DNA from 4 places in the Variovorax sp. NFACC27 genome. Region 1 is predicted to be linked to each of the others. Evidence: predicted binding sites of a transcription regulator. Region 1 holds the regulator's gene; each other region holds the start of a gene.
The links. The regulator LexA, encoded in region 1, represses DNA repair genes until DNA is damaged. The targets are predictions, from matches to a motif close to ACTGTATNNNNATACAGT.
Positions count from the first base shown of each region.

Region 2: the regulator LexA is predicted to act here: its motif matches at 1,796-1,813, upstream of ABL840_RS03225 (ATP-dependent helicase).
Region 3: the regulator LexA is predicted to act here: its motif matches at 4,262-4,279, upstream of ABL840_RS26155 (DNA topoisomerase IV subunit B).
Region 4: the regulator LexA is predicted to act here: its motif matches at 2,578-2,595, upstream of ABL840_RS27835 (PA0069 family radical SAM protein).

Region 1 covers NZ_CP157613.1:4,803,374-4,810,640, forward strand. The annotation lists gene ABL840_RS22490 (MotA/TolQ/ExbB proton channel family protein) at 282-914, shown strand; gene ABL840_RS22495 (ExbD/TolR family protein) at 1,015-1,440, shown strand; gene lpxK (tetraacyldisaccharide 4'-kinase) at 1,441-2,463, shown strand; gene ABL840_RS22505 (Trm112 family protein) at 2,444-2,626, shown strand; gene kdsB (3-deoxy-manno-octulosonate cytidylyltransferase) at 2,623-3,396, shown strand; gene adk (adenylate kinase) at 3,533-4,189, shown strand; gene ABL840_RS22520 (asparaginase) at 4,235-5,200, opposite strand; gene lexA (transcriptional repressor LexA) at 5,274-5,957, shown strand; gene ABL840_RS22530 (hypothetical protein) at 6,103-6,480, shown strand; gene ABL840_RS22535 (D-2-hydroxyacid dehydrogenase family protein) at 6,582-7,267, shown strand, end outside.
Region 2 covers NZ_CP157613.1:693,040-700,306, reverse strand. The annotation lists gene ABL840_RS03225 (ATP-dependent helicase) at 1-1,782, opposite strand, end outside; gene corA (magnesium/cobalt transporter CorA) at 2,018-3,004, shown strand; gene ABL840_RS03215 (YoaK family protein) at 3,086-3,850, shown strand; gene ABL840_RS03210 (5'-methylthioadenosine/adenosylhomocysteine nucleosidase) at 3,843-4,586, opposite strand; gene ABL840_RS03205 (ABC transporter substrate-binding protein) at 4,738-6,369, opposite strand; gene ABL840_RS03200 (dipeptide ABC transporter ATP-binding protein) at 6,443-7,267, opposite strand, start outside.
Region 3 covers NZ_CP157613.1:5,593,497-5,600,763, reverse strand. The annotation lists gene bamC (outer membrane protein assembly factor BamC) at 1-1,061, opposite strand, end outside; gene dapA (4-hydroxy-tetrahydrodipicolinate synthase) at 1,206-2,054, opposite strand; gene ABL840_RS26170 (class I SAM-dependent methyltransferase) at 2,175-2,744, opposite strand; gene ABL840_RS26165 (hypothetical protein) at 2,758-2,898, opposite strand; gene ABL840_RS26160 (MFS transporter) at 2,927-4,156, opposite strand; gene ABL840_RS26155 (DNA topoisomerase IV subunit B) at 4,313-6,310, shown strand; gene ABL840_RS26150 (hypothetical protein) at 6,341-6,802, shown strand; gene ABL840_RS26145 (lytic transglycosylase domain-containing protein) at 6,822-7,267, shown strand, end outside.
Region 4 covers NZ_CP157613.1:5,912,606-5,919,872, reverse strand. The annotation lists gene ABL840_RS27855 (polyketide cyclase) at 1-372, opposite strand, end outside; gene ABL840_RS27850 (SAM-dependent methyltransferase) at 422-1,378, opposite strand; gene ABL840_RS27845 (thiol-disulfide oxidoreductase DCC family protein) at 1,423-1,842, opposite strand; gene ABL840_RS27840 (GbsR/MarR family transcriptional regulator) at 1,906-2,499, opposite strand; gene ABL840_RS27835 (PA0069 family radical SAM protein) at 2,623-3,717, shown strand; gene ABL840_RS27830 (Lrp/AsnC family transcriptional regulator) at 3,768-4,226, opposite strand; gene ABL840_RS27825 (aminotransferase class V-fold PLP-dependent enzyme) at 4,375-6,633, shown strand; gene ABL840_RS27820 (DsbC family protein) at 6,675-7,232, shown strand; gene ABL840_RS27815 (LysR family transcriptional regulator) at 7,253-7,267, opposite strand, start outside.

The sequences.
Region 1 (7,267 bases):
ACAACGGGCAGCATGCACCCCAGCTTCGGCCCCCAGGGCAGGACAGGCGCACGGTTTCTCGTGCAAGCCATTGATTTCATTGAAAAAAGTGCTGCTCAAAATTCAGTCGTTCCAGCGAAAAGGCCACCCCATGCGGGTCGCGGCGAGTTGCGCAGCAGGTTAATCACAAAGTTATCCACAGAATCTGTGCGTCCTTGCCGACACAAAAACAAGGCGCGTGACGATGGTGGGCTCAGTGGATAATCGCCGCGCATTTGCAGTCTACGGGCCGGAGGATTTTCTTGTTTTCCATCATAGTTGCCGCGGGTTGGCCGATCTGGCCCTTGCTCGCATGTTCGGTCATTGCGCTCGCGCTGGTTATAGAACGTTTCACGAGTCTCAAGACCGTGAGGGTACTGCCGCCGAAGCTGCTCGACGAAACCATCACCGCGTCGCACGGAGCCATTCCCGGTCCGGACGTCGTGACCAAACTGGAACGCAACTCGATGCTCGGCCAGGTCCTGGCCGCCGGTCTGCGCGCGCTGAACGCCAATCCGCGCTGCACCGAAGACGATCTGCGCGCGGCCATGGAGGCCTCCGGACGCACCGTGGCGCACAAGCTCGAGCGCTACCTGCCGGCGCTTGCCACCATCGCCTCTGCTGCCCCGTTGCTGGGCCTGCTGGGCACGGTGATCGGCATGATCGAGATCTTCGGCTCGCAGTCGCCGGGCAGCGGCGCGGTGGGCTCGGGCAATCCGGCACAACTGGCGCACGGCATCTCGATCGCGCTCTACAACACCGCCTTCGGCCTGATCGTCGCCATTCCGACGCTGATCTTCTGGCGTTACTTCCGCAGCCGGGTCGATGAGTACCTGCTGAACCTCGAGCTTTCCGGCGAGCGCTTCGCCCGCCACCTCAACGCCCTGCGCAAATGATGACCCCCACGCTTGCCACTGCGTGTGCTGCGCTGCCCCCCAAGGGGGCCGCCGCCTCCTTGGGGCGGCCCGGCGGAGGCTTGTCATGACCCGCGCCCGCATGCAGTTCCGCCACGGCGCGCGCGACGAGCCGGAGATCAACCTGATCCCGTTCATCGACGTGCTGCTGGTGATCCTGATCTTCCTGATGCTGTCGACCACGTACAGCAAGTTCACCGAGATGCAGCTTCGGCTGCCCACGGCGGACGTCGACGCGCAGCGCGACTACCCGAAGGAAGTGATCGTGGCGGTCTCGGCCGATGGCCGCTACTCGGTCAACAAGAACGCCGTGGCCGACCGCAGCGTGGAAACCGTGACGGCCGCCCTCGCCGCCGCGGCCACGGGCGGCAAGGACAGCGTGGTAATCATCAGTGCCGACGCGACCAGCCCGCACCAGGCCGTGGTGACGGTGATGGAAGCCGCGCGCCGTGCCGGCCTGATGCAGATCACCTTCGCGGCCCAGTCGACGGCGCAAGCCGGGCACTGAGTGCCTAACGGCGGCAGCGACAACGGCAACAAGGGTTCCTCGCGGCTGCAGGACGCCTGGCTGCGTCACGGCCCCCTGGCATGCCTGCTGTGGCCGCTGTCGCTCGTCTACGCCGCGCTCTTCGCGGTGCGCGGCTGGCTCTATCGCGTGGGATGGCTGCGGACCGAACGCGTGCGCGTGCCGGTGATCGTGGTCGGCAACGTGATTGCGGGCGGGGCTGGCAAGACGCCGGTCGTGATGGCCGTCGTGCGCCATCTGCAGTCGCGGGGAGTGCAAGTCGGTGTCGTGTCGCGCGGCCATGGCCGTCGTACCGACGACTGCCGCGAAGTGCTCGGTGACAGCGATCCGCAGGATGTAGGCGACGAGCCTGCGCTGATCCATCACGCGACCAAGGCGCCGGTGTTCGTCGCGCGCCGGCGCATCGACGCGGCACGCGCGCTGCTCGAACGCCACCCGGCTACGCAGGTCATCGTCAGCGACGACGGCCTGCAGCATCTGGCGCTCGCGCGCGACATCGAGATCTGCGTGTTCGACGACCGGGGCACCGGCAACGGCTGGCGGCTGCCCGCAGGCCCGTTGCGCGAAGCCTGGCCGCGTCGCTGCGATCTGGTGCTGCACAGCGGCGCGCGGCCCGCCTTCGCCGGAGGGCACACCGCCACGCGGAAACTGGCCCACGATGCGCTGGCCAGCGACGGAAGACGCGTCCCGCTGACTTCCCTAGCAGGCCAGCCGGTGACCGCGCTGGCGGCCATCGCACGGCCGGAAGCCTTCTTCGAGATGCTGCGAGCGCATGGCCTGACGCTCGCCGAGACCATCTCACTTCCCGATCACTTCGATTTCGAGGGCTGGCAGCGCCCGGCAGGCGCTGCGCAACCCCTTGTCTGCACCGAGAAGGACGCGGTCAAGCTGTGGCGCAGGGCGCCCGACGCGCTGGCCGTGCCGCTGGAGTTCGTGCCTTCCGCGGAATTCTTCGCGGCCCTCGACGCAAAGCTATCATCGCTCGATGGATACCAAGCTGCTTGAACTGCTCGTCTGCCCCGTCACCAAGGGGCCGCTGACCTGGACCCCCGAGAAGCAGGAGCTGTGGTCTCGCAGCGCCCGCCTGGCGTACCCGGTGCGCGACGGTATTCCGGTGCTGCTCGAAAACGAGGCACGCACGCTCTCCGACGAAGAGCTCGGGCTGTGAGCTTCACTGTCCTGGTTCCGGCGCGGCTGGCGTCGACGCGGCTTCCCAACAAACCCCTCGCCGACATCGCCGGCGTGCCCATGGTGGTGCGCGTAGCGCAACGTGCGAGCGAATCCGGTGCGGCGCGCGTGGTGGTCGCGGGCGACGATCCCTCCATCATCGATGCGTGCAAGATGCATGGCGTCGAGGCCATCCTCACCAGCCAGGACCACCCGAGCGGCACCGACCGGCTGGCCGAAGCCTGCGAAAAGCTGGGACTGGACGGCGACGACATCATCGTCAATGTTCAGGGCGACGAGCCGCTGATCGACCCCGCGCTGATCGATGCCGTGGCAAGCACGCTGGCCACGCACGCCGAAGCGGCGATGAGCACCGCCGCCCACGAGATCGATTCGGTAGTCGACTTCATGAATCCCAACGTGGTGAAGGTGGTGCTCGACGTGCAGGGCAACGCGATGTACTTCAGTCGCGCGCCGATCCCGTGGTGGCGCGACGGCTCCGCCAACGGTGCCGCGCCTGCCGTGCTGCCTGCCGCCCCTGCCCCGCTGCGCCACATCGGAATCTATGGCTATCGCGCAGGCTTCGTGCGGCGCTTTCCGTCCCTGCCTCCCGCGCCCGTCGAGGCGACGGAAGCACTCGAACAGTTGCGCGCGCTGTGGCACGGCCATCGCATCGCGGTGCATGTGAGCCATGTCGCGCCGGGCCCCGGCATCGACACGCCCGAAGACCTGGCACGCGTGCGCGCGGTCTTCGCTGCCGCCGGCGCCTGAGTCCAGGCGTCTCGAGGGCTACGGCAGCGGGATTTCCCCAAGGGCACGCATGCTATCCTCGAAGCAACTCCGCCTAGCCCGGCCATGGGGCCGATGCTCGGCGCGACACAAAATCTAAGAACCGTCCGAGGACACCATGAGACTAATTTTGCTGGGCGCGCCCGGGGCGGGCAAAGGCACGCAAGCGGCCTTCATTTGCCAGAAATACAGCATTCCCCAGATTTCGACCGGTGACATGCTGCGCGCAGCCGTCAAGGCCGGCACCCCGCTCGGACTACAGGCCAAGGCCGTCATGGACGCCGGCGCGCTGGTCAGCGACGACCTGATCATCAACCTGGTGAAGGAACGCATCGCGCAGCCCGATTGCGCCGGCGGCTTCCTCTTCGACGGGTTCCCCCGCACCATTCCCCAGGCCGACGCCATGAAGGCGGCCGGCGTGAAGCTCGACTACGTGCTCGAGATCGACGTGCCCTTCGGCGACATCATCGAGCGCATGAGCGGCCGCCGCTCTCACCCGGCTTCGGGCCGCACCTACCACGTCAAGTTCAATCCGCCCAAGGTGGAAGGCAAGGACGACGTGACCGGCGAGGACCTGATCCAGCGCGAGGACGACAAGGAAGAGACCGTCCGCAAGCGGCTCGACGTTTATAGCCAGCAGACGCGTCCGCTGGTCGACTACTACTCCGCCTGGGCCAAGACCGATCCGGCCGCCGCGCCGAAGTACCGCGCCATCAAGGGCGTGGGCACGGTCGACGAGATCACGCAGCGGGCACTTGCCGCGCTGAGCAGCTGACCTGACTCCCCTGAAACCGCCCCTTCGACAGGGGCGGTTTCGTTTTCACCCCAGCAGTTCCAGCATCAGTGCGATGCGCGCCTTGACCGGCGTCAGTGCGCCTGCATCGCGCAGCGGATCGCCGGCCTTCGGCAGGATGCGACCGCTGGAGCAACGCGTTGCCCTGATCACCGAGACACCAGCGTCCCGCGCCTTGAGTGCAGCCGCTTCCAGCGCATGGTGCAGGGTGCCGTTGCCAGTAGTGGCGAGCACCAGCCCACGCAGGGGCCCCGCGCCGCCATGCAGCAGGAGCGCATCGATCACCGCTCCGCTGGCGCCGGCGTGGCTCATGACGATCTCGACCCGGGGCCACTGCACCGCAGCCGCCTCCAGGATCTTCGCCGCCGGCACTGCCTGTCCTTGCGGCCAGGGACGGACGAGGCGCACTTCCCCTTCCTCGACATAGCCGACGGGCCCCGCATCGCCCGACGCGAAGGCGTCGAGCCGATAGGTGTGCACCTTCTGGATGTCTACCCCGCCATGGACGACACCGGCGCACACCACCGTCACGCCCTGAGCCCCCTGAGTCGTCGCGACGCCGATCGCATCGCGCACGTTCTGCGGTCCGTCGGGCGACAGGGCTGTGGCCGGACGCATCGCACAGGTGAGCACCACGGGTTTGGATGGCGCCAGCACCGAGTGAAGGAAGAACGCGGTCTCCTCGATGGTGTCGGTGCCATGGGTGATCACCACGCCGGCCACATCTGCCTGCGCCAGCCAGTGGGCACAGCGTCGGGCCAGCTGCTGCCAGATGTCGAAGGACATGTCCTTGCTGTCGACCTGGGCCACCTGCTCGGCTTCGAGCGTCACGCCGTCGGGCGCCTCGATACCACCCAGCAGGTCGGCCACGCCCACCTGCGCGGCGGTGTAGCCGATGTTGTCGTCGCTGCTGGCGGCCCGCCCCGCGATGGTGCCGCCGGTGCCCAGAACCACCACGCGTCGGCGCAGTTCAGGCGAAGAGGAATTAACCATGGCTTGTCAACTTAAAAAAACTGGTTAAAAATACAGCCACTGGATATCCAGCCAGTACCGCAAGGAACCACATATGCAGTTCGCCGTGAAGCTTACAGCCCGCCAGCAGCAGATCCTGGATCTCATCCAGAGCGCCATCGCACGCACCGGTGCGCCGCCCACCCGCGCCGAGATCGCCAACGAACTCGGCTTCAAGTCAGCCAATGCCGCAGAGGAGCATCTGCAGGCACTGGCTCGCAAGGGCGTCATCGAACTCGTCAGCGGCACCTCGCGCGGCATCCGCCTCAAGGGCGACGCGCTGCGCTCGCTCAACGAGACGCGCCATCGCGAAGGCAACCAGTTCTCGCTCTCTCTGCCCGGCATGGCCCAGCTCGCACTGCCGCTCATCGGCCGCGTCGCAGCCGGCTCGCCCATCCTGGCGCAGGAGCACGTCGACCAGACCTACTACGTCGAGAACACACTGTTCCAGCGGCAGCCCGACTACCTGCTCAAGGTGCGCGGCATGTCGATGCGCGACGCCGGCATCATGGACGGCGACCTGCTCGCGGTTCAGGCCACCAAGGAGGCGCGCAACGGCCAGATCGTGGTGGCGCGCCTGGGCGACGAAGTGACCGTCAAGCGCCTGAAGCGCAACAAGCAGGTCATCGAGCTGCACGCCGAGAACCCGGACTACCCGACCATCATCGTCCAGCCCGGAGAGCCGTTCGAAATCGAAGGCCTCGCAGTCGGCCTCATCCGGAACACCATGCTGATGTAGGCCCGGGCGGCCTGCCTTCCGCAGCACCACATCCCCATCCGGCCTCGACAGGTGGCGGGCGTATGGCGAAGAGTCGCCATCACCCTGTCGCGGCCGATTCAAGAAATCCTGCCTGTGTTCAACCTCATACTTTCTTGGAGTTCACATGGGAATCGCCCTCCTCGCCATCGCCGATATCTGGATGCCGCTGCAATCGCTGGCCAATCGCCTGATGCCGGCACGCCGCGCTCATCGCGGGAATCACCTCGACGCCACCGAATCCGCGGCAGGATTGCGCTACGTGGCGGTGCGCCCTGCCTGCACCGCCCGCTCTGGCGGTGTTTCCTCCCCGGAAACGGCTGCCTCGCCGGCGCGCCCTCTGCGCGTGGTCCGGGTCGTTGACGGCAAGGGGCAGCAGCGCAGTGCCAACCGCGTGGTGATCTCCGGCCGCATGGCCGACGTCTGCGCCGAGCTCGACCGCCTGGCCGCACTGGAAGCCGCAAAAACCATGGCCACGGCCCCGCGCTCCACACGCCTGCATTGAGCGCCTATTGGGTCCGGAACCGCCCTGCGAGCGGCTTCGGGGTGGGTATCCAAACGTTCGCAGGCGCGACATTCCAATGCTGCGAGGCACAATGGCACGCCATGAACATTGTGATCCTCGACGATTACCAGGACGCCGTGCGCAAGCTGCGCTGTGCCTCCAAGCTGGACGCATACGCGGCCAAGGTCTATACCAACACGGTGAAAGGCATTGGGCAGTTGTCGGTTCGCCTCAAGGACGCCGACGTGATCGTGCTGATCCGGGAGCGCACCCAGATCTCGCGCCAGCTGATCGAAAAGCTCCCGAAGCTCAAGCTCATTTCCCAGACCGGACGCGTTGCCGGGCACATCGACGTGGCGGCCTGCACCGAGCGCGGCGTGGCCGTGGCGGAGGGCTCCGGCTCTCCCCAGGCACCGGCCGAGCTCACCTGGGCGCTCATCATGGCCGCCATGCGTCGGCTGCCCCAGTACATCAGCAATCTCAAGCACGGTGCCTGGCAGCAGTCAGGGCTCAAGTCGGCGTCGATGCCGCCCAACTTCGGCATCGGCTCCGTGCTCAAGGGCAAGACGCTTTGCATCTGGGGCTACGGCCGCATCGGCCAACTGGTCGCGCGCTACGGGCAGGCCTTCGGCATGCAGGTCGTGATCTGGGGCCGTGAAGCCAGCTGTGCCAAGGCGCGTTCCGATGGCTTCCAGGTTGCGCAGAACCGCCACGAGTTCTTCGCCGCGGCCGACGTGCTGTCGGTGCACCTGCGGCTCAACGAGGAAACCAACGGCCTCATCACGCT
Region 2 (7,267 bases), 4.1 Mb from region 1:
CCACTCCTGCCCCTTTGCCGAGTGGATGGTGGAGAGGATCAGGTAGTCCTCGTCGAGCAGCGGCGGCCCCGGCCGGTCGCTGGTGGCTTCGGGCGGATCGAGCGTGAGTTCGGTGAGGAAGCGCTCGCGCGAGGCATACCCGGCCGCGAGGCGCGCGAGCTGTTCCACGTCGGCGCGCCGCACGCCGGAGGTGTCCTCGTACAGGCGCTCCAGGTGCGGCAGGTACCAGTCCATCGCCAGCTCGACGTCGGCCGGCCACTTGAGCCCCGGCGCGCGCAGGGCGGCATAGGCTTCGACGAAGTCGGCCCATTGCGCGCGGGCGGCCGAAGGCGGCACGAACTCGCGCACGGCCGCGGCCGGGTCGGCGGCCTGCTCCATCGTGTCGAGCAGGCGTGCGCTGGTGGCGGGGCCGATGCCCGGTATCAGCTGCGTCACCCTGAACCCCGCCATGCGCCCGCGCGGGTTCTGCGCGAAGCGCAGCACCGCGAGCAGATCCTTCACGTGCGAGGCCTCGAGAAACTTGAGCCCGCCGAACTTCACGAACGGGATGTTGCGCCGCGCCAGCTCGAGCTCGAGCGCCGCGCTGTGCGTCGAGGTGCGGAACAGCACCGCCTGCGACTTCAGCGCCAGCCCGCCCTCGCGATGCGCCAGCACCTTGTCGGCCACCCAGCGCGCCTGCCCGGCCTCGTCGGGCACGAGCACCAGCAGCGGCTTGCCGGCCGAGGGCTTGTCGGTCCAAAGCGTCTTGGCATGCCGCTCGGCGGCCTGCGCGATCACGCGATTCGACACATCGAGGATCGGCTGCGTCGAGCGGTAGTTGCGCTCCAGCGTGACCACGCGCGCCTCCTGCGCGAACTGCGAAGGGAAGTCGAGGATGTTGCGCACCGTGGCGCCGCGAAAGGAATAGATCGACTGCGCGTCGTCCCCCACCACCGTCACGCCGCGTCCGTCGGGCTTCAGCGCCAGCAGGATCGAGGCCTGCAGCAGGTTGGTGTCCTGGTACTCGTCGACCAGCACATGGTCGAAGCGTCCGCCGATGTGCGCGGCCAGCGCGGGTTCGGCGGCCATCTCGGCCCAGTAGAGCAGCAGGTCGTCGTAGTCGAGCACGTTCTGCCGCTGCTTGGCCTCGACATACGCGCCGAACAGCTTCTTCAGCTCGGCCTCCCATTCGTCGCACCAGGGAAAGGCCTCCTTCAGCACGTCGGCCAGCGGCGCGCGGGTGTTCACGCAGCGCGAGTAGATCGACAGGCAGGTGCCCTTGCGCGGAAAGCGGTTGACGGTGGAAGACAGGCCGAGCTCGTGGCGCACCAGCCCCATCAGGTCTTCGGCGTCGCCGCGGTCGTGGATGGTGAAGTTCTCGTCGAGCCCGATCTGCGGCGCGTACTCGCGCAGCAGCCGCGCGCCGACGGCGTGGAAGGTGCCGGCCCACGGCAGCGCGGGCGGCGCCTCGGACTTCAGGCCCAGCACCTGCGCCAGCACCCGGCCGGCGCGGCGCTCCATCTCCTGCGCGGCACGGCGAGAGAAGGTCAGCAGCAGCAGGCGCTGCGGATCGATGCCGCCGGCGATGAGGGTTGCGACGCGGTGCGCCAGCGTGCTGGTCTTGCCCGAGCCGGCGCCCGCGATGACGAGCAGCGGCCGCTCGTCGCGCCCGGCGGTGGCCGCGCTCACGCCGTGCTCGACCGCCGCGCGCTGCGCCTCGTTGAGCGAGGCGAGCGCGTCGGCCAGGCGTTCGGCCTGGGTCTTCGGCACGGCCGGAAAAACGGGGAGCGCAGTGGTCTGCATGGCGCACGACTTTACTGTATGCCCGTCCAGTCCGGCCACCTCGTCGACATATGAGCGGTGACATAATCGCGCCTCGCTGCAACCGGAGATTTTTCCTATGGAAACCGCCCCGTCTCGGCAGCTTTCAACTCCCTTTCGCTGACGCCTTTTCTGCGCTTCCTGCGCACGTCGGGCCGGGGAATTGAAAGCGCCCCTCCCCTCGCCCACCGTCCAGTCATCTCCGGGAGTGAGCCCAATGCTCAACATCTTCACGCTCGCCAACGGCCGCCTCGTCCAGGAAGAGATCGAGGCCCTCGAAGAGCTCTCCAAGTTCCAGCCGATCTGGGTCGACCTCGAATCGCCCACGCTCGAGGAAAAGCGCTGGATCAAGCAGTACTACGGCCTGTCCATTCCCGAAGACGCGATGGACGAGGACATCGAGGAGTCGGCCCGCTTCTACGAGGAAGACAACGGCGAGCTGCACATCCGCTCCGACTTCCTGATCGACGACGACGAGGCTCCGCGCGCGGTGCGCGTCGCCTTCATCCTCAACCAGCACAACACCGACCTGCGCAGCCGCGGCGTGCTGTTCTCGATCCACGACGAGGACGTGCCCGTGTTCCGCCTGCTGCGCATGCGCGCGCGCCGCGCACCGGGGCTGATCGAGGACGCCAAGGAAGTCATGCTCAAGCTCTTCGACGCCGACGCCGAGTACTCGGCCGACTCGCTGGAGAACATCTACGACGAACTCGAGGCGGCCAGCAAGAAGGTGCTCTCGGGCAACGTCAGCGACGAGCTGGCCGGCGAGGTGCTCGGCGCCATCGCCCGGCAGGAAGACCTGAACGGCCGCATCCGCCGCAACGTGATGGACACGCGCCGCGCGGTCAGCTTCATGATGCGCAGCAAGATGCTCAACGCCGAGCAGTTCGAGGAAGCGCGCCAGATCCTGCGCGACATCGAGTCGCTGGACAACCACACGGCCTTCCTCTTCGACAAGATCAACTTCCTGATGGATGCGACCGTCGGTTTCATCAACATCAACCAGAACAAGACCATCAAGATCTTCTCGGTGGCCAGCGTCGCGCTGCTGCCGCCGACGCTGATCGCCAGCATCTACGGCATGAACTTCAAGTTCATGCCCGAGCTCGACTGGGCCATGGGCTACCCGTATGCCATCGTGCTGATGGCGGCCAGCGCGCTGGTGCCCATGTGGTACTTCCGCCGGCGCGGCTGGCTGAAGTAGGCACGAGCAACGGGCGGGGGCCGGCCCCCGGCCCCGGGGTGCTAGAGTGGCCGGCAGCCAGGCGCTGACCGGAGAGCCACAGTGCGCAGACTTCGTTTCCTCACCAACCGCCATCGCGCGCCGTCCACCAACGCCGCGCTGGGCCTGCTGCTGGCCTTCAACGCCGGCGCCGTCAATGCGGGCGGCTTCCTCGTGCTGCACATGTACACCTCGCACATGACCGGCTTCGCCTCTCAGCTGGCGGACGGCATGGTGCTGGGAAACGTCAAGCTGCTGCTGAATGCGCTGGGCGCGATCCTGGCCTTCGTGACCGGCGCGGCCGTCTGCGCGGTGCTCGTGAACTGGGGCCGGCAGCACCGCATGCACGGCGTTTACGCGCTGCCGCTGATGCTCGAGGCGGCGCTGATGTTTCCCTTCGGGCTCATGGGCGCCATCACGCTGACCTGGGCGACGCCGTTCGCGGTGCCGCTCACCGTGCTGCTGCTGTCCTTCATCATGGGCCTGCAGAACGCGGTGGCGTCCAAGACCTCGGGCGGCAGCATCCGCACCACCCACATGACCGGCAACATCACCGACATGGGCATCGAGATCGGCAAGATGCTCTACTGGAACCGCCGCTCGAAGTCGGCACCGTCGCCGGCCCTTGTCGTGCGCCACGACCGCAGCCGCATGCGCCGCGCCGGCGGTCTGGTCGGCATGTTCGTGCTCGGCGGCGCGGTGGGCGCGCTGGGCTTCAAGTACGTGGGCTTCGTCTGCGTGGTGCCGCTGGCCGCGCTGCTGCTCGCGCTGTCGATCCCGCCGCTGCTGCGCGACATTCCGCGCCGCCGCACGCCCTCGCTCAGCTGAGCTCCCGCGGCGACAACGAAGCCAGCCACGCATCGACGAGCGCGAGGCTGTAGCGGCTCGCCACCGCGACGACGAAGCGTGAGAAGTCGCCGTGCGCGGCATCGTCGGCCCGGTCGGAGATCGTCCGCATCGCCGCGAAGGGCACGCCGTAGTCATGGCACACCTGCGCCACCGACGCTCCCTCCATCTCGACCGCGAGCGCATCGGGCAAGGCGCGCTGCAGCGCCGCGCTCTCGGCAGTAGTCGAGACGAACCTGTCGCCGCTCACCAGCAGGCCCCGATGCACCCTCGGCGAACGAAGGCCGAACTCGTCGACGGCCTCCTGCCCCAGCAATGCCACCGGATCGCGCAGCGTCGTTTCGGCAACGGCCGCCAGTGCATCGGCCATGGCCGCATCGGCTGCGAAGCGCGACAGGCCCATCAACGGCACCTCGTACTTCGGGAAGATCGGCGAGGCGTCGAGGTCATGCTGCAGCAGTTGCGTCGCGACCACCACGTCACCCACGTTCACGCCCGGCGCAAGCCCGCCCGCGACGCCGGTGAACACGATGGCCCGCACGCCGAAGCGCTCCAGCAGCACCGTGGCCGTGATTGCCGCGGCGACCTTGCCGATGCGCGACAGCACCGCGACCACCGGCTGGCCATGCAGATGGCCCACCCAGAAGTCGCGGCCCGCGACGCGAACGCGCTGCTCGTCGGGCATCAGCGCGAGGAGCGCGCCCAACTCCTCGTGCATGGCCGCGACGATGGCGATGGGCGCGCGTGACAGAGAGCTCAAGCTACTTCTCTTTCCAGGAACACCGCGGAACCGGCTTTGCCGGGCCACAGGTGTTGCCCCCTGCAAGGGAGTTGGCGTAGCGACACGAAGTGCGCGAAGCCTGGGGGGTTTACTTGATGTCCACGCCGTAGAAGGTGTGGCGGCCGAAGGGGCTGAGCTTGAAGTCGATCACTTCCTTGCGCACCGGCTTCAGCTGCACCGCGTGCGCGATGGTGAACCACGGTGCCTGCTCCTTGAAGATCAGCTGGGCCTTCTTGTAGAGCGCGTCGCGGTCGGCCTGCTTGGTCGCGCTCTTGGCCTTCACCACGAGGTCTTCGTACGGCTGGTAGCAGAACTTCGAGATGTTGCTGCCGCTGGCCGACTTGGCCGACGAGCAGCCCAGCAGCGTGTAGAGGAAGTTGTCGGGGTCGCCGTTGTCGCCGGTCCAGCCCAGCATGCCCATCTGGTGCTCGCCGGCCTGCAAGCGCTTGCGGTACTCGCCCCACTCGAAGCTCTTGATCTCGGCCTTGACGTTGATCTTGGCCAGGTCGGCCTGCATCAGCTCGGCGATGCGCTTGGCGTTCGGGTTGTAAGGGCGCTGCACCGGCATGGCCCACAGGTCGGTCGAGAAGCCGTCGGGGAAGCCGGCCTGCGCCAGCAGCTTCTTCGCGGCTTCGGGATCGTACGGATCGTCCTTCACCGCGTCGTTGTAGGACCACATGGTCGGCGGGATCGGGTTCTTCGCCGCCACGCCGGTCGACAGGTACACGCCGTCGATGATGGCCTTCTTGTTGATCGCCATGTTGATGGCCTTGCGCACGCGCACGTCGTCGAAGGGCTTCTTCGTCGTGTTGTACGAGAGGTAGCCCACGTTCAGGCCGGGCTGCTCCAGTAGTTGCACGTTCGGGTCCTTGCGGATCGCGTCGAGGTCGGCCGGGTTCGGGTACGGCATGACGTGGCACTCGCCCTTCTGCAGCTTGGCCCAGCGCACCGACGCGTCGGGCGTGATCGCGAACACGAGGTCGTCGATCTTGGCCTTGCCGCCCCAGTACTGCGGGAAGGCCTTGAAGCGGATGATCGCGTCCTTCTGGTACTGCACCAGGTAGAAGGGACCGGTGCCGATCGGGTCCTGGTCGACCTTCTCGGGCGTGCCGGCCTTCAGCATCGCGATGGCGTATTCCTTCGACTGGATGCCCGCGTACTGCATCGCCAGGTTCGCGAGGAACGGCGCCTCGGGCTGGTTCAGCACGATCTTCACGGTGTAGTCGTCGATGCGGTCCACCGTCTTCAGCAGCTTGGGCATGCCCATGTCGTTGAAGTACGAGTGGTTCTGGCTCGTCACCTTGAAGAAGGGATCGCTCTCCTTCCACTGCCGCTCCAGCATGAAGATGAAGTCGTCGGCGTTGAAGTCGCGCGTGGGCTTGAAGCTCTTGCTCGTGGTGTGCCACTTCACGCCCTTGCGCAGGTGGAAGGTGTAGACCGTGCCGTCGGCCGAGATGTCCCATTTCTCGGCGAGGCCGGGCACGACCTTGGTGCCGCCGCGCTCGAACTCGACGATGGTGTTGTAGACCTGCGTGGTCACGTCGAACGAGGTGCCGGTGGTGTTCATCCCCGGATAGAAATTCTCGGGACTGCCTTCCGAGCAATACACCAGCGTCTTGGCGGACACCGCGCCGCAGGCCAGGGTAAGGGCTGCAAGCGCTGTCGGTGCCAGGAGCGCCAGGCTTCGTGAGCGGCGCGAAACGGTGGGCTGGGTCTTCATGTGGACTCCTTGATACACGGTTGAAAAAACTGCGAGAACGGAAACGAAAGCGGAAACTGAAACGGAAAGGACACTAGGAATTCGTCGCCATCGCGATGGCGGCGGAGGGAACATCGGCACGCACCAGCGGCGCGCCTTCGAGGAACTTCTCTGAAAAGTGGCAGGCCACCAGCCGCTCGTCGAGCATGCGCGGCAGCGGCCTTTCTTCGCGGCAGCGCTGCTCCACATGCGGGCAGCGCGTGCTGAACACGCAGCCCGACGGCGGATTCAGCGGCGACGGCAGTTCGCCCTTGAGCACGATGCGCTGGCTGCTCAGGCCCGGCGTCGAGGCCAGCAGCGCCTGCGTGTACGGATGCAGCGGCCGCGCGAAGATGCGCGACTTCGGGCCCTGCTCCACCGCATGGCCGAGGTACATCACGAGCACGTCGTGCGCGATGTGCCGCACCACGCCGAGGTCGTGCGAGATGAAGAGGTACGCGAGGCCCAGCTCGGCCTGCAGGTCGGCCAGCAGGTTGAGCACCTGCGCCTGGATCGACACGTCGAGCGCCGACACCGGCTCGTCGGCCACCAGCAGGCGCGGGTTCAGCATCAACGCGCGCGCGATGGCGATGCGCTGGCGCTGCCCGCCCGAGAACATGTGCGGATAGCGGTTGGCGTACTCGGGCCGCAGGCCCACGCGCGCGAGCATGTCGCGGGCCTTCGCGGCGCGCTCGGGCTTGCCCATGCTCGTGTTGATGGCCAGCGGATCCTCGAGCACCGTCGAGATCTTCTTGCGCGGATTGAGCGAGCCGTACGGGTTCTGGAACACCAGCTGCACCGCCTGGCGCAGCTCCCGCTTGCGCTCGGCGGGCGTGTCGACCGCATCGGCGCCGACCAGCGTGAGCTGACCCGCCGTCGG
Region 3 (7,267 bases), 790 kb from region 1:
TTGACGATGCGCTCGGCATTGGCCGAGGTTTCGGGCGCGCCGGCTTCGTTGAGCACCGACACCGTGGTGGCTTCGCCCTGGCCCTTGACCGAGATGCGGAACTTCGCAGGCGCCTCGGTCTTGCTCGAGCCACCGAACAGCTTGCCGAAGAAGCCGGGTTCCTTCTTGTCGGGGTTCGGCGGCACGTAGCGCACGTAGTAGAGGCCGGCGCTGCGGTCGCGGTCTTCCACGGTGAAGCCGGTGCGGTCGAGCGCGAGGCCGACGCGGCGCCATGCGCGGTCGAAGCCTTCGCTGATCTGCACGACCGGCTGGTTGCCGACCTTGGAGATGGTCGCGGTCTTGGGCGTCGCGGTGGTCGCGGCCAGGATCTTCGACTGCTCCTGCGACACGCCGAGCTTGACCATCAGGCGACGGAGGAATTCGGTCTCGAGTTCAGGATCGCTCGGGCGGGGCTGCCACACGGTCTGGTCCTGGCGGGAGTTGTTGTAGACCTCCTGCATGCCGCGGTGGCTGATGAAGATCTCGGTGCCGGTACCGGTGGTGCTGCGCTCCAGGCGGGTGCGGAAGCGGTCGAGTTCGCCGGTCGAGTAGACCGAGTCGACCAGCTTGCCCAGAGTGCCGCGGATGATGTCCTGCGGCAGCTTGGCGCGGTTCTCGGCCCAGTCGGTTTCCATGATGCCCAGGTTGCGCTGGTCGGTGGTCAGCAGGAAGCCGTTTTCCTGCCAGAAGTCCTTCACCGGATCCCAGAGCTGGTCGGGGGTGCGGTTGACGACGATCCAGCGCTGCGTGCCCGAGCGCTCCATGCGCACGTCGCCGATGTTGGCCACCGCGGTGGGGATGCCGGGGGCGTTGGCGATGCCTGCCTGGTAGGAGTTGGCCGTCACGGCGCCGCCGGGGATGGCGTAGCGGTTGTCGCGCGAAAGCTGGGAGAGATCTGGTGGGACTTCGAGCGTCGGGGCCTTGCCTGCGCTCTTGTAGTCGATCTTGTCGCTCTCGAGGACGGAGCAGGCGGCGAGGCTGGCAACGAGGGCCAGCAGTGCAAGTCGCGAAATGTTCTTCAACGTCGTCTTCCTTGTTGGAATGGTTCGGTCAATCTAGGGGCCGCAGTGCCCGCCGCCATCTCTGAGCGCGGTTCGGGCAAAAGGTTGCTTAACCTTGCTGCGGCCAGGGGAAAGGCGGGTCCGGGACGTGCTGGAGAGGAGTGCTCAGCCCTTCAGCAGGCCGGTGGCGCGCAGGGCGCCTTCGACCGCGGGGCGGCTCGCTTCGCCGAGTTCGGTGAGCGGCAGGCGCAGCGCGCCGCCGCACAGGCCGAGCCGTGCCATCGCCCACTTCAGCGGGATCGGATTGGGCTCGACGAACAGGTTGCGATGCAGCGGCATGAGCTCGAACTGGAGTTCCATGGCGCGCTTCACGTCGCCCGCCAGCGCTGCCACGCACAGCTCGTGCATCTTGCGCGGCGCGATGTTGGCCGTGACGCTGATGTTGCCCTGGCCGCCGCAGAGCATGAGCGCGACCGCGGTCGGGTCGTCGCCGGAATAGACGGCGAAGTTCTTCGGCACTTCGCGGATGAGCCACTGGGCCCGCTCGATGTTGCCGGTGGCTTCCTTGATGCCGATGATGCCGGGCACCTGCGCCAGGCGCAGCACGGTGTCGTGCGCCATATCGGCGACGGTGCGGCCGGGCACGTTGTAGAGCACGATGGGCAGGTCGCCCACGGCCTCGGCGATGGCCTTGAAGTGCTGGTACTGGCCTTCCTGCGTGGGCTTGTTGTAGTACGGCACGACCTGGAGCTGGGAGTCGGCGCCGACGCCCTTGGCGAACTTGGCGAGCTCGATGGCTTCCTTGGTGGAATTCGCGCCGCAGCCGGCCATCACGGGCACGCGGCCCTTGGCCTGCTCGACCGAGACACGGATGATTTCGCAGTGCTCCTCGACATCGACCGTCGGCGACTCGCCGGTGGTGCCGACCACGCCCAGGCAGTCGGTGCCTTCTTCGATGTGCCAGTCGATGAGTCGCCGCAGGGCGGGGTAGTCGACACTGCCGTCGTCGTGCATCGGCGTGACGAGCGCGACGATGCTGCCTGTCAGTTGCTCCAAGGGGAATCTCTTTGTCGGTGGACGAAAGCGCCGATTCTACTTACTCCGGCGCCCCGCCAGACAGCGGCCCCGGGCCCCTTAGTTTCCCTTAAGGAAGTGGCGCGCCGGCAGCCCGGAGTCGGCCACGGCCGGGCGGACGGCGGCGATGCGCTGCACGAATCGTTCCGGCTGCGCGATGAAGCCGTCCTCGTACGCCACCACGCGCATTCCGGCGCAGGCCGCCAGCAGCTCGCCCGGCTGCAGCAGGAAGTCGGCCCGCGAGGGCTTGCCGACGGTTTCGTTGCCCGCGGCGAAAGTCTCGTAGAGCAGCACGCCGCCCGGCGCGACCGCGTCCACGATGTCGGCCATGCGCGGCCGCCACAGGTAGTTGGTGACGATCACGGCCCCGAAGGCCTGGCCGGTGAAGGGCCATGGGCCGGATTCGATGTCGGCCTCGACGACCCGGCCGAAAGCGCCGGCAGCCTCGACGGCTTCAGGAGACCGGTCGACACCGGTGACCGCGTGCTCGCGTCCGGCGAACCACTTCATGTGCCGCCCGCCGCCGCAGGCCACGTCCAGCACGCCGGCTTCGGGGGCGAGCAGGTGCGACCAGCGGACGATCCATTCGGAAGGGGCAGCCAGGCCGTGCATCGGTGCTATTTCTTTCATAGCAAATCGTAGCTCAGAAGCAGGACCAGATCTGGTCGACCAGCGTCACGAGGAAGTCGGGATGCACGTACAGCGCGAACACGCCGCCCAGCACCGCCAGCGCGGCGGCCAGCCAGCCCGCGTGGACGACGTGATGGCGCATTCGAGGAGTCATGGCCCCGATTCTTGCGCAACCGGGCCGATCAGACGGTGGCGCCCGCCGGCCGCGGCGAAGGGCGCGAGATCGCGCTTTCCTTCACCGGCAGGTTGACCACCGCCGCGAACACGCCCAGGGCGATCGCGATGTACCAGACGATGTCGTAGCTGCCCGTGGTGTCATACAGATAGCCGCCCAGCCACACGCCCAGGAACGAGCCGACCTGGTGGCTCAGGAACACGAAGCCGCTGAGCATCGAAAGATGCGCCACGCCGAAGATGCCCGCCACGATCGCGTTGGTCGCAGGCACCGTGGAAAGCCACAGGAAGCCCATCGCGGCGGAGAAGAGATACACGCTCATCGGCGAGATGGGCGCCATCAGGAAGAGCGCGATCGACACCGCCCGCGCGAAATAGATGGCCGCCAGGATCTTCCGCTTGGCCAGCTTCTGCCCCAGCAGCCCCACCGTGTAGGTGCCGAACACGTTGAAGAGCCCGATCAGCGCCAGCGCGTAGCCGGCCACCTCGGCCGGCAGGCTGCGGTCGCGCAGGTAGGTCGGCATGTGGATGCCGATGAAGGCCAGCTGGAAGCCGCAGACGAAGTAGCCCGCCATCAGCAGGCCGAAGCTCGGGTACCGGAAGGCCTCGCCGACCGCCTGCATCACCGACTGCTCGCGGTGCCCGGCCTGCGCCGCCGTCTTCGGCTCGCGCAGCCCGAAGGCCAGGGGAACGATCACCAGCGCCAGCACCGCCACCACGGCCAGCGCCGTCTGCCAGCCCAGGTGGCCGATCAGCCGTCCCTCGATGGGCGCCATCAGGAACTGACCGAAGGAGCCGGCCGCGGCCGCCACGCCCATGGCCCACGAGCGCCGCTCGGCCGGAATCTGCCGCCCGATCACGCCGTAGATCACCGCGTAGGTCGAGCCCGCCTGCGCCGCGCCGATCAGGATGCCCGCGCTCAGCGTGAAGAGCAGCGGCGTCGGCGAATGCGCCATGCCGAAGAGCCCCAGCGCATAGAGCAGCGAGCCGCCGATCAGCACCCGGAACGCGCCGAACCTGTCGGCCAGCATGCCCGCGAACACGCCGAAGATGCCCCAGGAAAGATTCTGGATCGCCAGCGCGAAGGAAAAGGTCTGCCGGCTCCAGTCCTGCGCCTGAGTGATCGGCTGAAGCCAGAGGCCGAAGCCGTGGCGTATGCCCATCGACAGCGTGACGATCATCGCCCCGCAGAAAAGGACTTGCTTGACCGAGAGCGCGGGGGCGGAGGGGGATTGCATGACTTCGAATGTAACGATTCGCCTGCTCCGGCAGGTGGCGTGGCGGCCGGAGCCATTGATGATTTATCCGCGGCTTTTCGATGCGCATGTCGCATCAAAGCGCGGCCTGTATGAACATCCAGTTGTTTTGGCGGCGACTGACTACAATTCGCCCCCATGGCGACTCCCCCCAAGACTCCCCCCAGCTCATCGTCCGCATCCTCCGGCTACTCGGAAGGCTCCATCCGCGTGCTCAAGGGCCTCGAGCCCGTCAAGCAGCGCCCGGGCATGTACACCCGCACCGACAACCCGCTGCACATCATCCAGGAAGTGCTCGACAACGCCGCCGACGAGGCGCTGGCGGGCCACGGCAAGAAGATCAAGGTCACGCTGCACATCGACGGCTCGGTCAGCGTCGAGGACGACGGTCGGGGCATTCCCTTCGGCCTGCACCCCGAAGAGAAGGCCCCCGTGGTCGAGCTGGTCTACACCCGGCTGCATGCCGGCGGCAAGTTCGACAAGGGCTCCGGCGGCGCCTACAGCTTCTCGGGCGGCCTGCACGGCGTGGGCGTGTCGGTGACCAATGCGCTGTCGAAGCGTCTCGAAGTGGCCACGCACCGCGAGGGCTCGGTCGCCAGGCTGGCCTTCAGCGGCGGCGACGTGATCGAGCAGCTCGAAGTGCGCAAGCTGGAGGCCGGCGAGCGCAAGCAGGGCACCACTGTGCGCGCCTGGCCCGACGCCAAGTATTTCGAGACCGCCGCGCTGCCCATGGGCGAACTCACCCACTTGCTGCGCAGCAAGGCCGTGCTGATGCCCGGCGTGAGCGTCACGCTGGTCAACGAGAAGACCAAGGAAACGCAGCAGTGGCTCTACAAGGGCGGCCTGAGCGACTACCTGATGCAGACGCTCAACGGCGACCCGGTCATTCCGCTGTTCGAGGGCAGCGGCCATGCCGACAAGAACGCCGACAACTTCGCCGAGGGCGAGGGCGCCGACTGGGCCGTGGCCTTCACCGAGGAAGGCCAGCCGGTGCGCGAGAGCTACGTCAACCTGATTCCCACCAGCGCCGGCGGCACGCACGAAAGCGGCCTGCGCGACGGCCTGTTCACCGCGGTGAAGAGCTTCATCGAGCTGCACTCGCTGCTGCCCAAGGGCGTGAAGCTCCTGCCCGAGGACGTGTTCGCGCGCGCCTCGTACGTGCTGAGCGCCAAGGTGCTCGACCCGCAGTTCCAGGGCCAGATCAAGGAGCGCCTGAATTCGCGCGACGCCGTGCGCCTCGTGTCGAGCTTCGTGCGCCCTGCGCTCGAGCTGTGGCTCAACCAGCACGTCGACTACGGCCGCAAGCTGGCCGAACTGGCCATCAAGGCCGCGCAGACGCGCCAGCGCGCCGGTCAGAAGGTCGAGAAGCGCAAGGGCTCCGGCGTGGCCGTGCTGCCCGGCAAGCTGACCGATTGCGAGAGCAAGGACACCAGTCACAACGAAGTCTTCCTGGTCGAGGGCGATTCCGCCGGCGGCAGCGCCAAGATGGGTCGCGACAAGGAGAGCCAGGCCATCCTGCCGCTGCGCGGCAAGGTGCTCAACACCTGGGAAGTGGAGCGCGACCGTCTCTTCGCCAACACCGAAATCCACGACATCTCGGTGGCCGTGGGCGTCGATCCGCACGGCCCCAACGACACGCCCGACATGAGCGGCCTGCGCTACGGAAAGATCTGCATCCTGAGCGATGCCGACGTGGACGGCTCGCACATCCAGGTGTTGTTGCTCACGCTTTTCTTCCGGCACTTTCCGAAACTCATCGAAGCCGGCCATGTGTATGTCGCGAAGCCGCCATTGTTCCGGGTCGACGCCCCCGCGCGCGGCAAGAAACCGGCCTCCAAGGTCTATGCTCTGGACGAAGGCGAACTGACCGCCACGCTGGACAAATTGCGCAAGGACGGCGTGCGCGAAGGCGCCTGGAGCATCAGCCGCTTCAAGGGCCTGGGCGAAATGAGCGCGGAACAATTGTGGGAAACCACGCTCAATCCGGACACCCGGCGCCTGATGCAGGTCCAATTGGGCCGGTTCGATTTCACGTCCACCCAGGGCGAAATCACCAAGCTGATGGGCAAGGGCGAAGCGGCGGCGCGGCGCGAGCTCATGGAGTTGCGCGCCGACGATGTCGATATCGACGTCTGATTCCGGCCGGAACATTTCTCACGACAGGGCATGAACGGGCACAAGATCATTTGCGGTTCGCTGGCAGGGGCTTGCGTTGCTGGAGCGGCAGGACTGCTGCTGGCTCAGCGCGACCCGGTCGGGCAGGCCGCGAACATGTTCTTCGCCGGTGTCTGCATCCTGCTGGCATTCGTGTTCGTCTGGATGGGTTGGTGGGATGACGCGGTGAACGACAACGCCGAGCCCGGCAGGATCGAGCGCGTTGTCGCCACCACATGGCTCTGGATGCGCCGCGTTCTTTGCTGGAGTGCCGCGCTGGTCTTCCTGGGGATGGCCGTGTCGATGATCCTCAATGGCGTCGTACTCGAGCACATGCCCGTCTTCCTCATCGTTCTTGCATTGGGCGGCATGTCGCTCTGGGTCGGGCTGAAGGGTGGCGGCCAGGTTCAAAGCATGGGTGACGATGCCGCAGTCCACGCCGAGCGCCGCAAGCGCTACGGCTGGTGGTTCTGAGCACAGGCCCCGCATCGCCATGACACGCTGGTTCCGTCCGTTCATGCTGTGCGCAGCCCTCGTGCTGTCGCTGCAGGGCGCGCACGCCGCCGACATCTACGGCTACATCGACAGCAAGGGCAACGCGCACTTCGCTTCCGAGAAGATCGACGAGCGCTACCAGATCTTCTTCCGCGGTGGCCAGAGCTTCGACACCGCCAAAGGCATCTCCCCGCTGGGCCGTGGCGCCGGCAGGCTCGACGGCAAGGTGCCGGCCGCCTCGCAGAGCCTGCTTGCCATGTTCGAGGCCTCGCCGAGCTACAAGACCGCCAAGTCGGCGCTGCGCGATGCGTCTAACAAGCACGACATCGACTACGAGCTGCTGCAGGCGCTGGTCGCCACCGAGTCGGGCTTCGACGCGCAGGCCGTCTCGCCCAAGGGGGCGATGGGCCTGATGCAGCTGATGCCTGCCACCGCGCAGCGCTA
Region 4 (7,267 bases), 1.1 Mb from region 1:
GGTGGCGAACAGCGGCACGATGACGATGGCGCAGATAAGCCCTTCGATGAACACCAGCAGCGTGCCGCCGACGAAGAGCGAAGTCGCCACCCACGGCGCCCAGATGTAGTAGCCCCAGCTGCGCCGTTCGATGCGCTCGGCCATGTAGACCGTGACCGCGCCGCACGCCGCGGGCACGAAATAGACGAAGGAGCCGAGCATGGCCGAGTAGGGATTGCCGGGGGCGCTGCTGAAGACGATGCGCAGCACGAGCGCAATCGCGGCGCCGGACGCCATCGGCCAGAACCAGCCGAAGGGCATGCCGCGAACGGGCTTGGGTGGTTCGATGGGGGCGAGTTCGGAAAGCCTGCCTTCTTGGGAGTCGTTTTGCATGCGGGAACCTCTTCTTCTCCTCGTTGTGTCGTTTTCGGGGCCTGCCTGTTCAGTCGCAACGGCGTGTCGCGGTGACCATGCAGTAGTCGAAGTCGCGCCAGAACATGCCCAGCGCCAGAGCGCAGTAGCTGGCCACGATGTGCTTGCGCCGCCACGGGCTGAGCCTGCCGCGCGCCTTCCAGAGTTCGGCCAGCGTGAAGCGGGTTGCGAGCACGGGGATGTGCAGCGCGCTGGGCGCGACGCGCCAGCGCAGCGACTTCACTTCCGCGTCTTCGAAGCCATGTGCCTGCAGCGCCGCGACGAAATCGTCGCGCACGGCCAGCGTGGGCACGGCCCAGCTGTCGGCCCACAGGCGGTGCAGCCAGCCTGCGAGGCGGCCGGGCTGGCGCCGCAGCAGGAAGCCGTCGACCACCGCCAGCCGCGCGCCGGACTTCAGCAGCCGGGCGGCTTCGCGGACGAAGTCGGCCTTGTCGGTGCCGCCGGCATAGCAGGCGCTTTCCACGGCCCACGCGCCATCGGCCTGCGCGGCGGGCAGGCCGGTGCGGGTGTAGTCGGCTTCGATGTGCGCCATGCGGTCGGCCACGCCGGCGGCGGCGTCGAGCTTCGCGGCGATGCGGTTCTGCACGGCGACGTTGGTCACGGTGACGGCGTAGAGCGATGCGTCGTCGCCGACCAGCGTGCGCGCGGTGGCACCGGCGCCGCAGCCCATGTCGATCACGCAGCGGCGCGTGTCGTTGCCCTGGGGCGCATCGCCGAGGCGCAGCGCGCGGCCGACCACGCGGTTCATCTCCACCAGCATGCCTTCGCGCCGCAGCGGGTTCAGGCCCGCGCGCCAGAAGCCGAAGTGCATGTTGTAGCTGGGGCTCCAGGCGCTGTAGTCGGTCGCGACCTCGGTGAAGTAGTCCTGCGTGTCCCCCGGCGTGATGGGGAGGCCGGCATGGTCGGTGCGCGGGCGGGCCGGTGTTTCGCCCGGCATGCGGAAGTCGGGCTGGAAGACGGTGGGCATGGCTCTGTTCCCTCGTGTGGTTGTTCGTCGGGTTTCTTTTCAGGTCAGATGCGGCAGTTGTCGTCGCATGAAGGCGCGACGCGCCCGGCGAGCCTCGTGGCCAGCCAGCGTGGAATGCGGTAGCGGTTGCGCGCCAGCAGCGCATAGGCGCGGTCGGCCAGCGGAGCGACGACCGGCAGGTCGAGCAGGAAGCTGCCGCTGGAAAGCCCCACCGCCGAGCGGCAGATGCGGATGGCTGGCACGCCGACGTGCACGCGGCCTTCGGCGTCCGACACGTGGATGGCCGCCATCAGCGCCTCGCGCGGCGCCGGGCCGCCGTTGAACGCGGCCGGGGAGCAGTCGACCATCTGAAGCCGGCCAGCCTTGTCGCGCGCCTTGAGGCTGCCCATCTCGGCCGAGCAGATCGCGCAGCTTGCGTCGAAATAGACGGTGAGAGGGTAGGCGGGGGTGCTGGTGTTGCTCATGATGTTCTTTGTTCTCGATATTTCTGTTGAAACAGAAATTATTGGGCAAAAAAAGAGATCGGCTCAGATCATGGGAAGGCTGGCGTGGTGCGCATCGGGGTCGTCGCCCTTGCCGCCCGTGCCCGGCTGGGCCGAATCGCCGCGCACGAAGCGCTGCACGCTCGCGCCCAGCGTCATCACCTTGTCGAGCGTGCCGGGCGAAAGCCGCAGCATTTCGTCGGCCCAGGTGGCGAGCTTTTCCATGAGCTCCATGGTGGAGCGGATGCGGTCCTGCGCATCGGCCGGCTCCTTCTGGAATTCGGGGCTGGAGACCAGCTCGCGCAGCACGCGCACGGTGGGATCGAACTCGCGCTCCTTGCGCTCGCGCACCACGGTGCGGAACAGCTCCCACACGTCGACGCTGGTCTCGAAGTAGTCGCGCCGGTCGCCCAGCGTGTGGGTGATGCGCACGAGGTTCCAGGCCTGCAGCTCCTTCAGGCTGTTGCTGATGTTGGAGCGGGCCACGCCGAGTGTGTCGCACAGCTCTTCGGCGTTCATGGGCTTGCCGTATGCGAAGAGCAGGGCGTGGATCTGCGAGACGGTGCGGTTCACGCCCCACAGCGAGCCCATTTCGCCCCAGTGCAGGACGAACTTGCGTTGGATGTCGGTGAGTTCCATGGCGCCGAGTTTAGGATTTACGAAATTTCTGTCAATAGAGAAATTAAAAAACTGGCGACGATGGTGAATCGGTGGAATACTGTATGAATAAACAGTAAATCGAGTTGCGAAGGAGTCGCCGCCATGCCAGCCGCCCGCATCCCCATCCATGCCATCAAGGGCCGCGGCGCGGCCACGCACATCGCGCACCGTTTCTCGAAGGACGAGCGCAATGCCTTCGACGACGGCTGGGGCACGCTCGAAGAAGGCGCGGCCGAGGCGGAAGAACTGCAGCCCCTCGCCACCGAAGTGCGCTTCGAGGACGTGAAGTCGGTGCTCAACGAGAACGAGTCGCCCGACATCTCCTTCGACCGCTCGCTCAATCCGTACCGCGGCTGCGAGCACGGCTGCATCTACTGCTTCGCGCGGCCCACGCACAGCTATCTCAACCTGTCGCCGGGGCTCGACTTCGAGACCAAGCTGATCGCCAAGCGCAACATCGCCGAGGTGCTGCGCACCGAGCTCGGGCGCAGGAGCTACCGGCCGAGCTACATCGCCATCGGCACCGCCACCGACTGCTACCAGCCCATCGAGCGCGAACTGCGCCTCACGCGCTCGGTCATCGAGCTGCTGCGGGAAGCGCGGCATCCGTTCGCGCTGGTCACCAAGTCGAGCGCCATCGAGCGCGACCTGGACGTGATCGCGCCCATGGCGGCCGAGCACCTCGCGGCCGTGTACGTGACCGTGACCACGCTCGACGGCGATCTCGCCCGCAAGCTGGAGCCGCGCGCGGCCGCGCCGCATCGTCGGCTGCGCACCATCCGCACGCTCACCGAAGCCGGCGTGCCGGTCGGCGTGAGCGTGGCGCCGCAGATTCCCTTCGTGACCGAAGACATGGAGCAGGTGCTCGAGGCCGCGTGGGAGGCCGGCGCGCGCAGCGCCTTCTACACGGTGGTGCGGCTGCCGTGGGAGGTGGCGCCGCTCTTCAAGGAATGGCTCGCGCTGCACTACCCGCAGCGCGCCGACCGCATCATGGCGCGCATCCACGAGATGCGCGGCGGCAAGGACTACGACGCCGACTTCGCCACGCGCATGAAGGGCTCCGGCCTGTGGGCAGACCTGATCCACCAGCGCTTCCAGAAGGCGACCAGCCGACTGGGCTACAACCGCGAGCGCATTCCGCTCGATGTGTCGGCGTTCCGTCCGCCGGGCGCGGCGGGGCAGGGCAGCCTGTTCTGACGGGCCGCGGGCCGGCGAGCCTTCTTCCTCTTCTTCTTCTTTTCTTCTTTCTAGACGTAGCTCAGCGGCAGGGCCGTGGTCTGTTTCAGTTCCTGCATGGCGAAGCTCGAGCTGACGTCGTGCAGGTTCGTTCCCGTGATGAGGCGCTTGTAGACCGCGTCGTAGGCCGCGATGTCGGGCACCACCACGCGCAGCAGGTAGTCGACGTCGCCGCTCATCCGATAGAACTCGACCACTTCCGGAATGGCATGCACCGTGGCCGTGAAGCGGTCGAACCACTCCTGCGAGTGCGTGCTGGTGCGCACCGACACGAACACCGTCACCGCCACGTTGACCTTGCGCGGATCGAGCAGGGCCACCGAACGCGTGATGACTCCGGCCTCCTTCAGGCGCTGGATGCGCCGCCAGCACGGCGTGGCGGAGAGGCCGACCTGCTCGGCGATCTGGGCCACCTGCAGCTCGGCGTCTCGCTGCAGGAGATCAAGAATCCTGATGTCTATGGAATCCAGTTTCACGAACTATTCAAAAAAGAGCATTGGATTCCAATCTTATAGATATCAACAGCGCAAAAGGCAAGCCGCTTCCCGGGCCCGGCCGGCAGACTCCTTCAGGAGCGCGGCACCCCGCCCCGCAACCCCTTTCGCTGGAATCACCTCAATGGACATCTACCTCGACGCCAACGCCACCACGCCCGTGCTGCCCCGCGCGCGGGCCGCGGCACTCGCAGCCATGGCCGACGACTTCGGCAATCCAAGCAGCGTCCACAGCACCGGGCTGAAGGCGCGCGCGCTGATGGATTCGGTGCGCGCCCGCGCGCGCCGCCTGCTCGGCGCCCCCACGGGCGACCTGCTCTTCTTGAGCGGCGCCACCGAAGGCATCCAGACGGCGGTGCTGTCGGCGCTGAGCTCCCTGCGCGGCCGCACGGACGTCGACTGCATCCTGTACGGCGCGACCGAGCACAAGGCGGTGCCGGAGGCGATCAGGCACTGGAACAGGCTGCTGGGCCTGGACCTGCGCGTGCTGCCCATTCCGGTCGGCCGCGACGGCCGCCACGACCTGCAATGGCTGCGCGCGCATGCCGGGCGGGCCGGCCTGGTCTGCACCATGGCCGCCAACAACGAGACCGGCGTCATCAGCGACCTCGACGGCATCGAGCAGGCATTGGCCGGCAGCCCGGCCCTGTGGATGGTGGACAGCGTGCAGGCGCTGGGCAAGCTCGAACTGCGGCTCGCGGCCCACCGCATCGACTACGCGCCGTTCTCGGGCCACAAGCTCTACGCCCCCAAGGGCATCGGCATGCTCTACGTGCGCGAAGGCGCGCCGTTCACGCCGCTGATGGCGGGCGGCGGCCAGGAAGGCGCGCTGCGCTCCGGAACCGAGAACATGTCCGGCATTGCCGCGCTCGGCACCGTGCTGGAGGCGCTCGAGGACGGCCAGACCTTCATGGGCAGGCGCACGCTGGAGGCGTACCGCGAACGCATCGCCGCCGCGCTGAAGAGCGCGTTCCCCGGCGTGGTGTTCAACGCACCCTTCGAGCTGAGCCTGCCGACGACCCTCAATTTCTCGGTGCCCGGCCTTGATTCCAAGCTGCTGCAGGACCTGTTCGACGCAGCCGACGTGCGGGTGAGCGGGGGCTCGGCCTGCGGCGCGGCCAAGGCGCTGCCGAGCCATGTGCTGGAGGCGATGGGGCTGCCCGCCTGGCAGGCGGCATCGGCCGTGCGCCTGTCGTTCGGCCCGGCCAGCGACCCGGCCTTCATCGACGAAGCCTGCGCGCGCATCGGCTCCTGCGGCGCTTCGCTGCGCGCCAGTTGCCTAAGTACCTCGGAAGAAGCGCCGCGCCCGGGCAACGCGCTCGACGGCCTGACCCGGTTCGTGGTGGGCGGTGCGTGCTGCTACCTCGTGGCCGACGCCGACAGCCGGCGTTGCGTCGTCATCGACCCGCTGCCCGAGCTGACCGGGCGCATCTCGCAGCTGCTTCGCTGCCAGGAATACACGCTGGTCGCCGCGCTCGACACGCACAGCCACGGCGATCACGTCTCCTCGGGCGGTGAGCTGCGCGCGGTGCTTCCCGCGCGGCTCCTGGCGCAGGGCGGGTTCGATGCGCTCGGCTGGCCGCTGGGCATCGATGCGATCTGCCTCGGGGCGCAGATGCTGACCCGGCTCGCGACCCCCGGGCACACCGCCGACTCCACCGCCTACCTGTTGCACGATGCGCAGATGAACATCCGCCTGGCTTTCGTGGGCGACACCGTGATGCCCGGCGCATTGGGCCGGAGCGACTTCGCGCAGAGCGCGCCGCTGGCATTCGGCTCCTCGCTGAAGAAGCTGCAGCAGGCAGCGGGCCCGCGCACGCTGCTGCTTCCGGCGCACGACTACGACGACCGCTTCGCGAGCACCCTGGCCCGCGAATGCGCCGCCCAGCCGCTGCTCGCGCAGGTGCTCGCCGACGGCATCGACGCGCAACACTTCGCGGCGGCGAAGGCCGAACTCGAAGAAGGCCTCGCGCTGACCGAGTACCAGACCCTGGCATGCGGCGCACGCGTCGACACCGGCTGCGCCGGCACGGGCCACGAGATGAGCGCCGCCGAGGCGCGGCGGCTGCTGCGCGAAAACCCGGGCCTGCTGCTGGTGGACGTGCGCGAGCCCTACGAGCAGCGCCTGAGCGAATCGCTTCCCTTCGGCGCCGACGCGCATTGCGAGGCCGTTCCGCTGTCGGGGCTGCTCAATGCGTTGCCCGCGTGGCTGGCGCTGCCGGCCGCGACCCCGGTGCTGTTCTACTGTCGAAGCGGCAATCGCAGCGCGCAGGCCGCCAAGGCGCTTCGTCGCCTCGGCCATGCGCAGGCATGGAGCCTTTCGGGCGGCCTCGCGCTGTGGCCTGCACGCGTTGCCGAAGAGTCGGGCGCCGCAGTGCATTGAACGCCTTCGACAAACCATCTGCCCAGATCCACATGGAGACCATGAATTCCACGCGCCGCACCCTGCTGATGGGTTGCACCCTCGGAGCACTCGCATTCGCAGGCGCCAGCCATGCCCAGGGCAAGAGCAGCTCGCCGGAAGGGCGCTTCAAGAAGATCGATGGCTTCGTCTTCGACAAGCTCCCCTTGAGCGACGCGATCAGGATCGTGCACGGCAGCGGCAAGCGCAGGCTGACCGTCTTCTCCGATCCGAACTGCGGCCACTGCAAGCGCATCGACAAGGACCTCAAGGCCATCGGCAATGTGACGGTCTACATGTTCCTGTACCCCGTGCTCGGCGACGATTCGCTTGCCAAGGCGCGCGGCGTCTGGTGCAGCAGAGACAGGCAGAAGACCTGGTCCGACTGGATCGAGAGCGGCACCCCGCCCGCCGGCGCGGCGCAGGGCTGCGACACCGCCGGCCTGCAACGCGGCATCGAGCTCGGCCGCCGCTACAAGGTCGAAGGCACGCCGACGCTGATCTTCGACGACGGCACCCGTGTGCCGGGCGCGATTCCGCCCGCCTGGATCGAGACGCTGCTGGCCGCTCCCGCCAGGTGAGCTGAGGCCGCCGGCCTTCGTCAGCCCGCCTGCCG